DNA from 2 places in the Colwellia sp. BRX8-5 genome. Region 1 is predicted to be linked to the other one. Evidence: predicted binding sites of a transcription regulator. Region 1 holds the regulator's gene; the other holds the start of a gene.

Region 1 (6,179 bases):
GTTACCAAGCCCTCCCTTTTAAAGCGAGTACCGCCGAAAAACTTAACAAAACCCAAAGTAATAATTATATTAAACGCCTAGGTATCTCTGGTATTTTAATGATGCAAGTCATGATGATCGCTTTTGGCTTATACTTTGGCGCCTTTTCTGGCATGGATGAGTACAACTTAATCTATTTACGCTATGCGAGCTTATTTTTGACCTTACCTATTGTCACCTATGGCGCATTACCCTTCTACAAGGGAGCTATTAATGCTTTAAAAGTGAAGCGTTTATCTATGGATGTTCCTGTTGCTATAGCGATTTCACTGGCATTTTCGGCCAGTGCTTGGGCAACAATCACTCAGCAAGGTGAAGTCTATTTTGAATCAGTATCGATGTTCACTTTTTTACTACTTATTGGTAAATTTTTAGAATTTAGAGCAAGAAGTCGCGCCGCGGAAGTCTCGGCTAACTTGCTTAAGTTAATGCCGATGATAGCGACAAAACTCATTGATGATAAAGGAACAGAAAAAGAAGTCATACTACCAGCAAAAAAACTTCGTCCTCTCGATATTGTACTCATAAAACCAGGCGAAGTGGTTCCCGCTGATGGCACAATAATTACAGGCAGCAGCCAACTGAACGAAGCGATGTTGTCGGGTGAGCAGTTACCCTTAAATAAATCAATAGGCGATACTGTCTTTGCAGGCACTATAAATGGTGACGGTAATATCAACGTTGAAGTTAAACAAGCCAGTGAACATTCTTTTTTAAGCCAACTGATCAGATTAAGTGAATCATCTCAGGCGCATAAACCCAAATTAGCAAAATTATCAGATAAAATCGCTCAATACTTTGTTGCGGTTATTTTACTAACCGCTATAGGCACTGCATTTTATTGGCAACAGCATTTACCTGAAGAAGCTTTTTGGATCACCTTATCGGTACTCGTTGCTACCTGCCCTTGCGCATTGTCACTGGCAACCCCCACAGCGTTAACCTGTGCGACCACACGCTTAAACCGTGAAGGTATCATGATCAAATCTGCACATGTTATGGAAACATTACCAAAATTAACCACTATTGCTTTTGATAAAACAGGTACCTTAACTTCTGGTGATTTTTCTATTAATGAAATAAAGCGCTTTAATAATGAAAAGCTTAACTATAGCAAGCAGCAGGTTTTAGCTATAGCAGCAGCGCTCGAGTCTTATTCTGAGCACCCTTTAGCCAAACCGTTTAAAGCATTTCGTGATTACTCCTACCATACTCAAGCCGTTGAAATTAAATCTGGTGCTGGTATTCAAGGGAAAGTGAACGGTCAATACTTTCAAATCGGTAAACCTAATTGGTTGCTTAGCGAATCAAGTATGTTGGCAGAATTTGCGACGGCTTCTTGCCTATTAGTAGCAGACAACCAATTAGTCGCTGCTTTTTACTTAAGTGATGAAATTCGCAATGATGCCCAAACGCTGTTAGATGACTTAAAGAAAAGTAATATTTATACCATCATGCTATCGGGTGATAACCCTGCTGGCTGTGAAAAAGTTCAGGCATTGCTACATTTAGACGAGATACATAGTACTTTGACTGCGGCTAATAAGATGGCGATAATAAAAAATCAGCCTAAAAACTCAACCGTTGCTATGGTCGGCGATGGTGTCAATGATACGCCAGTATTCGGCGCAGCCCATGTCTCGATTGCTATGGGGAGTGGCACCGATATAGCTAAAAGTGGTGCCGATGTTATCTTACTCAATAATCGTTTAAAGTCGATAACAACATTAAGACAGGTCGCCAATAAAACTCGTCGCATTATTTGGCAAAATTATTTTTGGGCATTCGGTTATAATGCTATCGTATTGCCCCTTGCCGTCTCAGGCTACATTACTCCCTATATGGCGGTTATAGGTATGTCTGCAAGTTCGATATTGGTTATCACTAACTCGTTACGTTTATTAAAAAAGTAAACGCAAACTTATAATAGAGCATAAAGACCATGAGCATTATTTATATTTTGATCCCCATAGCGATAATCCTAACCTCTATCGCCATTTATTTATTTTTTTGGGCAGTAAAAACTGAACAATTTGATGATTTAGAGAAACAAGGTATGAGTATCTTGTTTGATGAAGATGAAAACACTACCACCAAAAAGTCCACTGAAACCCATAGCGAAAATACAGCTAAAAATGATACGGGTAGTAAATAACAGCCATGTTGAGTATAGATTATTTATCGGCATTCATCATCGGCTTGTTAGGTTCGGGACATTGTATCGGTATGTGCGGTGGTATAACAACGATGTTAACATCTGCTATATCACCGCAACAAAAAGGCAGCGATAAATTTAAGCTGGTCGGTGCATATAATGTTGGCCGAATTTTTTCTTATAGCTTAATTGGGGCAATCGTTGGATTTAGTAGTTCTATTGCAATAAAGAATATTGGCGTTCCATTAGGTTTTTTACGGTTATTTGCAGCGGTATTTTTAATTTTATTAGGCTTGTATTTAGGCCAATGGTTAATGTGGCTATCAAAAGTTGAAAAAATGGGTAAGTTCCTTTGGCGCTATCTATCCCCGTTAAGTAAAAGGTTTATTCCCATTAATAATGCTAAACAAGCGCTAGCATTAGGAGCAGTCTGGGGATGGTTACCTTGTGGTTTAGTCTACTCAACATTAACTTGGTCCTTAGCCAGTGGAAGTGCTCTCAGTGGCGCCCTAATTATGACCAGTTTTGGTTTAGGTACTTTACCAGCCTTGTTAAGTCTTTCACTTGGCTCTTTTGGTATAAAGTCGTTGGTAACAAACACGAAATTCAAGAAAATAATGGCGCTAATGATAATTTCATACGGAATATACAGTTTAATGTTTGCATATAAGCAATTGTTTTAATATGATCGATAAATTAGGGATAACTCATTTAGGTTAATATGTATAAAAAGCCATGTTCTACATCTCAACATATTCATTGTCAAAACTGTAGTATCAGCGAGCTGTGTTTACCTTTCTCTTTAAATGATAAAGAACTCGATACACTAGACAGCATTATTGACCGTAAACGCCCTATTCATAAAGGCGAACAAATTTTCCAAGATGGCGACAAAATGCAAGCTTTATACGCTATTCGCTCTGGAACATTCAAAACATTTACGGTTAATGAACAAGGTGAAGAACAAATTACCGGTTTTCATTTAGCGGGTGATTTATTAGGTTTTGATGCTATTGCTGAGTCAGAGCATCCTAGTTTTGCAAAAGCCTTAGAAACATCTATGGTCTGTGAGATACCTTACAATACTTTAGATTCATTATCGAATACGATGCCTAAGTTGAAAAAACAAATTCTTCGCATGATGAGTTCCGAAATCCGCTCAGATCAAGAAATGTTAACGCTACTTAACCGCAAAAATGCTGAACAACGCTTAGCAACTTTTATTTCAACCTTAGCCAGTCGCTATCATGCACGGGGTATGTCACTAACAGATTTTCGCCTAACGATGACGCGAAGTGACATAGGTAATTATATTGGTTTAACGGTTGAAACCATCAGTAGATTATTAAATCGTTTTCAAAAAAATGAATTAATCACAGTTGATGGAAAACTCATCACAATACTTAATATGGATAAACTTAACGAGTGTGCTTCACTGTAGTTTATCGCTTTTTTAAATAATTATAGATAAATGCTTAACATTAAAGATGTTAAGCATTTTTTTTATTGAAATATTATGATTTAAAGCAAATAATATCTATTAATTATGGTCTATTATTAATATTATTTAATAACTAGGGAGTAAATATTATGGATAAGTATAAAAAAATATTAGCCGTTATTGATCCAACCACTGAAAATCAAAAAGCGTTGAAACGTGCGATTGAATTAGCACGACATAGTGGCGGACAGATCACTGCATTTTTAACCATTTATGATTTATCTTATGAAATGACCACCATGCTTTCTGGCGACGAGCGAGAAGCAATGCGTCAATCGGTTATTAATGATCGTAAACTATGGTTAGACGAAAAGATTTCAGAAACTGATCACCAAGACATAACCATAGATACCTGTATTATTTGGCATAATCGCCCATTTGAAAAGATCATAAAAAAAGTACTGGCTGAAAACTTCGATATTGTCATCAAAGGCACCCATCAACATGACAAGCTAAAGTCGGTTATTTTTACGCCAACAGATTGGCATATATTAAGGAAATGTCCCTGCCCAGTATTACTGGTTAAAGACCATAGCTGGCCAAGCAATGGTAATTTACTTACCGCACTCAATATCGGTAGCGATGATGATGAGCACAAAGCGCTTAATAATAAGTTAACCCAAGAATCAATAGTGTTTTCTTCACTGATTAAAGCCAATGTTCATTTGGTGAATTCTTATCCAGGTACGCCAGTAAATATTGCCATTGAAATTCCAGAGTTTAACGCCTCTGAATATAACGACACTATGTTTAATCATCACAAAAGTGCGATGAAAGACCATGCTAATAGCTTTAATATTCCGCTTAAAAATACCCATGTTAAAGAAGGTTTACCTGAAGATGTTATTCAAAGTATTTCTAAGCACGTTGATGCTGAATTAGTTGTGTTAGGTACTATTGGTCGAACGGGGATTTCAGCGGCACTTATTGGTAATACTGCAGAGCATGTCATTGACCGCCTTAACTGTGATGTCTTAGCGATAAAACCTGATGGTTACCTCTCGCCATTAGCTTAATATTGAAATATGTAAATATCCATTAAAAAGCCGAGGATTTCCTTGGCTTTTTGCTATACTACGCGCGGTAAAATTCATACTTTTTATTTCAAATATCTCTAGGAAACACTATGAGCGCTCAATCAGCGACACCAATAACATCTTTAACACCCAGCCAAAAAATACAGCTGAGTAAACTTGAGAAGCGCTTAAGACGACATGTTGGCCAAGCTATCGCGCAATATAATATGATAGAAGATGGCGATAAAATAATGGTGTGCTTATCGGGTGGCAAAGACAGTTACGCCCTACTGGCTATTTTAATGTTGTTAAAAGAATCAGCGCCCATTCATTTTGATATCGTTGCCGTTAATCTTGATCAAAAACAACCCGGTTTTCCTGAGCATATCCTTCCCGAATACTTAGAAGCTTTAGGTGTTGAATATAAAATTGCGCAAGAAGATACCTACTCTATTGTTAAAGATAAAATACCTGAGGGGAAGACCACCTGCAGTTTATGCTCTCGTTTACGCAGAGCTATTTTATACAAGGTCGCGGCAGAAATAGGCGCAACTAAAATTGCACTAGGCCATCATCGTGATGACATGGTTGAAACACTGATGCTAAATATGTTTTATGGCGGTAAATTAAAATCAATGCCAGCAAAATTGGTCTCTGATAATGGTGAGCATGTCGTCATTAGACCGTTAGCTTTTTGTAAAGAAGCAGAACTCATCCAATATGCACAACTAAAAGCGTTCCCAATTATTCCTTGTAATTTATGTGGCTCTCAACCTAATTTACAACGTCAAAACATTAAGAAAATGTTACAGGACTGGAATGTTAATCATCCAGGACGAATTGAATCTATGTTTACTGCCATTCGCAATGTGGTTCCATCACATTTGTGTGACAGTGAACTTTTTGATTTTAAAGGGATTAACGCTGATTCAGGCATTATCAATGGTGGCGATATCGCTTTTGATGATGAACCTATTATTGCCGCTCAATTAACAAACAACGTCAATATTGAAGACAATTCAAAAGCCAAACTTTCATTAAGTAACAGTTTGAATATTATAGAAATAAAGTAGAATCTACCTTAATTAATACCAAGTATCTAAGCGCGATAACAACACCAGTTAAAAGAATGAATGTTATCGCTCGCCATCATTATCTGACGCGTAATACAATAAGCCGAGCCTAAATAACCTTAGGTTTTGGCTTCGACAATATTTTATCAAAATACACTTTATTATGGCGGATCATTTCTGTTATTTCTAAGACATAATCAGTGCCTCTAATAGAATAACGCAGTAATCCTGTTGCTAAGATTTGTGGCGATAGTGGTTGTTCTTGAGCGCGTAACTGCCCTCTAATTGAACGAAAAACACCATAAGCATGATTTGTATTAATATTGTGTAAATAACGCTGTACCGCATGCTCTAAACTATTAAATGCCGCTACTTCATGTTTAGCACCGTCATCT
Region 2 (6,179 bases), on a different contig from region 1:
AACTTGAAACAGCGACGGATTCTTTTGATTTCTTACCTTGACGAATAATATTGCGGTGATATTCATGTGCAAAGCTTGGTTCAATACCATTAGATACATTATTACCTAGACTGAGCGCTAAAGTGCCTGTGGGTGCTATTGAAGAATGATGTGTAAAACGGGCGCCAACCTCAGCTAACGCTTCGACAAGTTCAGGATTTTCTTCAGCGATACGCTGCATATAACGACTGTATTTTGCGTGCAGAACTGAACCTTTTATTTTATCCGCCACTTTTATGCCGTCTTTTATCATTTCGGGGCGTTTTACTAGCATTTGCTGAGTTACCACGAACGTTTGTGCAAGTATCGGCGCAGGACCTTTTTCTTTTGCTAAATTTAACGCTTCTTGCCACCCCGTTATCGCTAAAACTTTTGATACTTTGTTTGTAAAAGCCAAGGCTTCAGGACTATTATAAGGTATTTTTAATAATGTCAGAGCTGAGCCTAATCCTAAGTACCCCATACCATGACGGCGCTTACTTTGAATTTCTTGCTGTTGTTCAAGCAGTGGTAAGCCATTAATTTCTACTACGTTGTCGAGCATGCGGGTAAAAACTTTAATAACTTCGCGGTATTTATCCCAATTAAATTTCGCACTAGAAGTGAAAGGTTGCTCAACAAATTTAACTAAATTTACTGAACCCAGCAGACAAGCACCGTTGGGCGGTAATATTTGTTCGCCGCAGGGATTACTTGCACGTAGTTTTTCACAAAACCAGTTGTTATTCATTTCGTTAGCATGGTCAATGAGTAAAAAACCTGGTTCAGCATAGTTAAATGTATTGCTCATTATCATATCCCACAGCCTAACAGCTGGTATCGAGCTATAAATTTTACAGGCGATTTTACCTTCATGATTCAATACATAATTATGTTTTTTAATATAAGCGTTATCAAAATAATTCTCTTTGAAGAGTATTTTATCCCGATCGGTGATAGCGATATCATCGGCAAGTAACTCTTGGTGAGAAATAGGAAAATTGAGTAACCAGTCTTGTTGATTTTTTACAGCAGCAATAAATTCATCACTGATCAGTAGTGATAAATTAAATTGCCGTAACCGACCATCCTCGCGCTTCGCTAAAATAAAACGTTTAACATCAGGGTGAGAGATATCAAAAACCCCCATTTGCGCACCACGCCGCCCGCCGGCAGAACTAATGGTAAAACACATTTTATCAAAGATATCCATGAACGACAGTGGACCTGAAGTTGTGGCACCGGCGCCAGCAACAAAGGCACCACTGGGTCTTAAAGTTGAGAATTCATAACCAATACCACACCCCGCCTTTAACGTTAGGCCTGCTTGGTGCACCGCAGTTAATATACCCGTCATTGAATCGTCGATAGTGCCTGAAACCGTACAGTTTATTGTTGATGTGGCGGGCTTAAATTTTTCGGCACCTGCATTTGATATTATTCGTCCCGCAGGATAGGCGCCACACTCCATCGCCCAAACAAATTTCTCGTACCACTTTTTCTTATCTTTATTTTCTATATCCGCGAGCGCTAAGGCTACTCGATGAAATGTTTCTGAAATAGTATTCTCTTGCGGGTGGCCATGTTTGTCTTTTAAGCGGTATTTTTTATCCCAAATATCAACTGAAGCGGCTTGTAATTTAATACTTGTCGCTAAGCCTGGTGAAAAAGCGTTTGTCATCAGCATTCCTTTATCATTTTATTTTTGGTATATATTACCTATAAAAATAAATGACAAAAGCCAAAGCACTACATATTGCGATCAAGATCAATAAACAACACGACATATAGATATTTGGCGTAATAACGCTAAAATTGGCATAAAAAAATGCCGATCGTTAAATCGGCATTTTTATAATAATCTTTAAGTAAGTTTTACTATCTCACTAAGGTAAGTGCTTACTTGCTAAATAATCATGTGACTGCATTTCTTGTAAACGACTTAAACAACGTTTGAACTCAAATTCCAAACCACCATGGCTGTATAAATTTTCCATTTCGACTTCAGCAGAAATAATTAATTTTACATTACGTTCATAAAATTCATCAACCAAGGCAATAAATCGACGGGCCGCATCTTCACGATCGACACTCATTTGTTTAACATTTGCTAATAATACCGTGTGATACAAACGACTTATCTCCATATAGTCAGTTTGACTACGTGCAGATTCACACAACACCGAAAAGTCAAAGTGCACAATACCGTCTGACTCTTCAATCGCCGATAATGAGCGATTATTTATTTTAACGTCAACATCTTTCTTACCTGGTTTGACCGACAATTGAATAAAATATTGCGCCAGGTTTTCACTTGCCTCTGCATCAAGTGGAGCATGGTAAATCTCGGCTTGCTCTAGGGTTCGCAAACGGTAATCAATACCGCTATCGACATTTACCACATCACAATGTTTATTGATGAGTTTAATGGCTGGTAAAAAACGTTCGCGTTGCAAACCATTTCGGTACAGACCGTCAGGTATAATATTTGACGTTGCCACTAAAGTAACATTATGTGCAAATAATTCTTCAAACAAAGCGCCAAGGATCATTGCATCGGTAATGTCGGAAACAAAAAATTCATCAAAACAAATAATGCAGGTTTCATCAGCAAAACGTTTGGCAATTATTTTCAATGGGTCAGCTTGCCCGGTTAATGTTTTTAATTCTTGATGAACACGGTGCATAAAGCGATGAAAGTGAACACGCATTTTATTTTCAAAAGGCAAACAATCATAAAATGTATCAACTAAATAAGTTTTCCCTCGACCAACGCCACCCCAAAAATAAAGTCCTTGTATGGTTTTGGTTTCAGATGAGGCAACAATGCGCTTCCAGCGATTAAGCACCTTCTTAAATCCTTCAACGGGTAAGGGTTTATTTTGAAGATCTTCATAGAGACGCTGTAAGTTTTTTACCGCATTTTCCTGCGCATCGTCATGTAAAAAATCATCACGAGTTAAATCTTCATTATACTTATCTAGAGGTGAAAGCTTGATCATTTATTGGCCACTTATATTTTGTTTCACAAAGTCTTTACAGGACTAATGAAATATTTTCTTGAAATTAACAAATTCGCAATCATATTCATTAGGTAAGCGCGAACAGAAGCGCTATTATACAAAATAAGTTCCCATATTTTTACTAATTTTATTGAATATAACGAGGGTTTGACACTATGGATATAGTTTTAGCAATTTTTCTTTTATTAGTTGGTGCGGCAATAGGTTTTGTTGCTAGTCGTTTTTTATCTGCATCAGTCCAAGACAACCAGAAACTTAGTGAACGCGTTAGTAATAGTGAAGCCGCTTTAGCGCAATATAAACTCGATGTTGCAGAACATTTAGATGATTCAACAATACTTTTGGACAAAATGAATAGCACTTGCCAAACAGCCATGTTGCAAATGGAAAAAAGTACGCAGTTATTAAAGCAAGCAACACCTTCAGACGTTGATGGCATGCCTTTTTTCTCAAAAGAAACACAAGAACAACTTGCACAAACCGTATCATTACGTCACAGCCGAGCCGAACGTAAGAGTGAAGAAACAAGCACAGAACCACCACTTGACTACTCAGGTCAAGCGAGTGGACTTTTTGCCGACAAGAAACAAAGTGTTACAAATGTAGGCTAATGTTCTTTGGAACTAACGCACACAGCATAGGTCTTTAGTTAAGTATAAAATTACATTAATCATTTATGTTTATAAGAAGGTTGTCTCTTTTATGAAAAAATTGTCTGTTTTAGCAACAAGTATTCTTCTTTCCGGCTCTATTGCCGTGGCAAGTTTGCCCGTCCAAGCCAATTTACCTTTTTCCGTTAGTGGTCAACAGTTGCCAAGTTTAGCGCCGATGCTAGAGAAGGTTACTCCGGGTGTCGTGCTAATTTCGGTTACCGGTACCCACGAAGATAAATCTAAAGTACCAGATGCTTTAAAGTTTTTCTTTGGTAATCCTCAACAAAACCAAGCAAGAAAACGTGAATTTCGAGGTTTAGGCTCAGGGGTCATTATTGATGCTGCACAAGGCTACATAGTCACTAATAATCATGTCATCAATGAAGCTGATGAAATTCAAATAACGTTAAAAGACGGTCGTCAAATCACAGCCAAGAGAATTGGCTCCGATGCCAGTAGTGATATCGCTTTACTACAAATAGACGCTGAAGATTTAATTGAAGTAAAATTAGCTGACTCAGATGATATACGAGTTGGAGATTTTGCTGTTGCAATTGGTAGCCCTTTTGGTTTAGGTCAAACCGTCACTTCAGGTATTATAAGTGCTTTAGGACGTAGCGGATTAAACGCGCAGAATTACGAAGACTTTATTCAAACTGATGCTGCTATTAACAGCGGTAATTCAGGTGGCGCACTCATTAACTTACACGGTAAACTTGTTGGCATTAATACGGCAATATTAGGACCTAATGGTGGCAATGTGGGTATTGGCTTTGCCATACCCAGTAATATGGTCGATAACATTGTTAAACAATTAATTGAGTTCGGCGAAGTTCGCCGCGGTGTACTTGGCGTGTTAGGCCGAAGTGTCAATGGTGAAATCGCCAAGGCACTAGAACTCGAGTCGAGCCAAGGTGGCTTTATCGAGCAAGTCGTTGCTGATTCTGCTGCTGCTGATGCCGGCATTGAGTCTGGTGATGTTATTACCAAAGTGAACGGAAAAGCGGTAAAAACGTTTGCCGCCATTCGAGGAAAAATTGGCTCGATTGGCGCAGGCAAGTCTGTTGAGTTAACGGTCATCAAAAAAGACGGTTCAGAAAAGACTTATGACGTTACGCTTAAAAAACAAGAAACAGCAAAAGTAGAGGCCGCAAGCATTCACAGAATGTTAGATGGCGCGGAACTTGAAAATAGTACGAATGATCAAGGTATTGATATTAAGTCAGTCGAAGAAGAAAGTCCCGCCGCCGCTATTGGTTTACAACGAGGTGACGTGATCAGCGGAATAAACCGCACGCGTATAAAGTCTATAGGTGAATTACGCAGTTACTTAAATGATAACAAAGGGGTTTTTGCGCTCAATATTGTCAGGGGTAATAGCACATTATTTTTAATGATCCGCTAACACCGCAAGGGTGATAATGGACTTATCTAAAGGCTCTTTATGAGCCTTTTTTATTTTTCAAACTATTAGATTAAAGCAGACCTATGCTATGCTAGCGATATTAAACACTCATCATAAAAATTAATTTTGAACATAATAAACCTAATAAAATACATTGTTCGTCCAGCCAGTTATGGCGTGATGTTAGCTGTCACTTTACTTCTATTAGTGCCAGAGTTACGCAACAACACTTTGCAAGTACTACAAAACAATCAACCACAACAACAACCATTATCTTATGCAAAAGCAGTAAGTACCGCCAGTCCTGCTGTTGTTAACATCTATTCAGAAGATATAAGCACTAGCCCTGTCTATGGTGCAAAAGCAAGAAGATCTACCCGCTTAGGTTCTGGGGTTATCATGGATTCTAACGGATATATATTAACTAATTTTCACGTCGTACAAAATGCTGATTTAATTAATGTTGATCTGCAAAATGGCCAGCGTTTTCCTGCAGAACTTATTGGTTATGATACTTATACTGATTTAGCCGTCCTTAAAGTAGACACAGCGAACCTACCGGTTATTCCACAAAGAGCTGATTTACAATCACTTGCTGGTGATGTGGTTTTAGCGATAGGTAATCCACTAAATTTAGGACAAACAGTGACTCAAGGCGTGATAAGTGCCACAGGTCGTAGCGGTTTAAGTGTCATTAATTATTTAGAATTATTACAGATGGACGCGGCCATTAATGATGGTAATTCCGGCGGCGCGCTTATCAATACTAATGGCGAGCTGGTAGGTATTAATTCAAGAAAGTTCATTGATACAGAAAGGAATATTCAGGGAATATTTTTCGCCGTTCCTTATTCACTCGCCCATAAAGTGATGAGAAAAATAATTGCTAATGGTCGGGTAATACGTGGCTACTTAGGCGTAAGTATCAACTCGCTACCAAACAACTTTAAAGGTTTTACTATTGCTGGCGTTGAAAAGAACAGCCCTGCCTTTAGAGCTGGCTTACAACCCGGTGATATCGTTTACCAGATTAATAATGTCGCCATTAGTTCATTTATACAAGCACAAGATATTGTGGCT

What was found. Region 1 encodes FNR, which switches genes on or off when oxygen is low (the NO sensors DNR and NnrR bind a similar motif). Its sites were predicted from a motif close to TTGATCTAGATCAA; they were not measured.
Region 2: H4J62_RS03525 (adenosylcobalamin-dependent ribonucleoside-diphosphate reductase) is a predicted target of FNR. The motif match lies at 1,777-1,790, and genes of this name have one in related genera.

Annotation. Positions count from the first base shown of each region.
Region 1 covers NZ_JACGVR010000005.1:183,535-189,713, reverse strand. Annotated here, with positions in the region: gene H4J62_RS05685 (heavy metal translocating P-type ATPase) at 1-1,952, shown strand, start outside; gene ccoS (cbb3-type cytochrome oxidase assembly protein CcoS) at 1,982-2,194, shown strand; gene H4J62_RS05675 (sulfite exporter TauE/SafE family protein) at 2,200-2,877, shown strand; gene fnr (fumarate/nitrate reduction transcriptional regulator Fnr) at 2,916-3,635, shown strand; gene uspE (universal stress protein UspE) at 3,785-4,711, shown strand; gene ttcA (tRNA 2-thiocytidine(32) synthetase TtcA) at 4,822-5,784, shown strand; gene H4J62_RS05655 (glucosaminidase domain-containing protein) at 5,894-6,179, opposite strand, start outside.
Region 2 covers NZ_JACGVR010000003.1:155,701-161,879, reverse strand. Annotated here, with positions in the region: gene H4J62_RS03525 (adenosylcobalamin-dependent ribonucleoside-diphosphate reductase) at 1-1,699, opposite strand, end outside; gene zapE (cell division protein ZapE) at 1,905-3,020, opposite strand; gene H4J62_RS03515 (YhcB family protein) at 3,197-3,652, shown strand; gene H4J62_RS03510 (Do family serine endopeptidase) at 3,744-5,099, shown strand; gene H4J62_RS03505 (trypsin-like peptidase domain-containing protein) at 5,226-6,179, shown strand, end outside.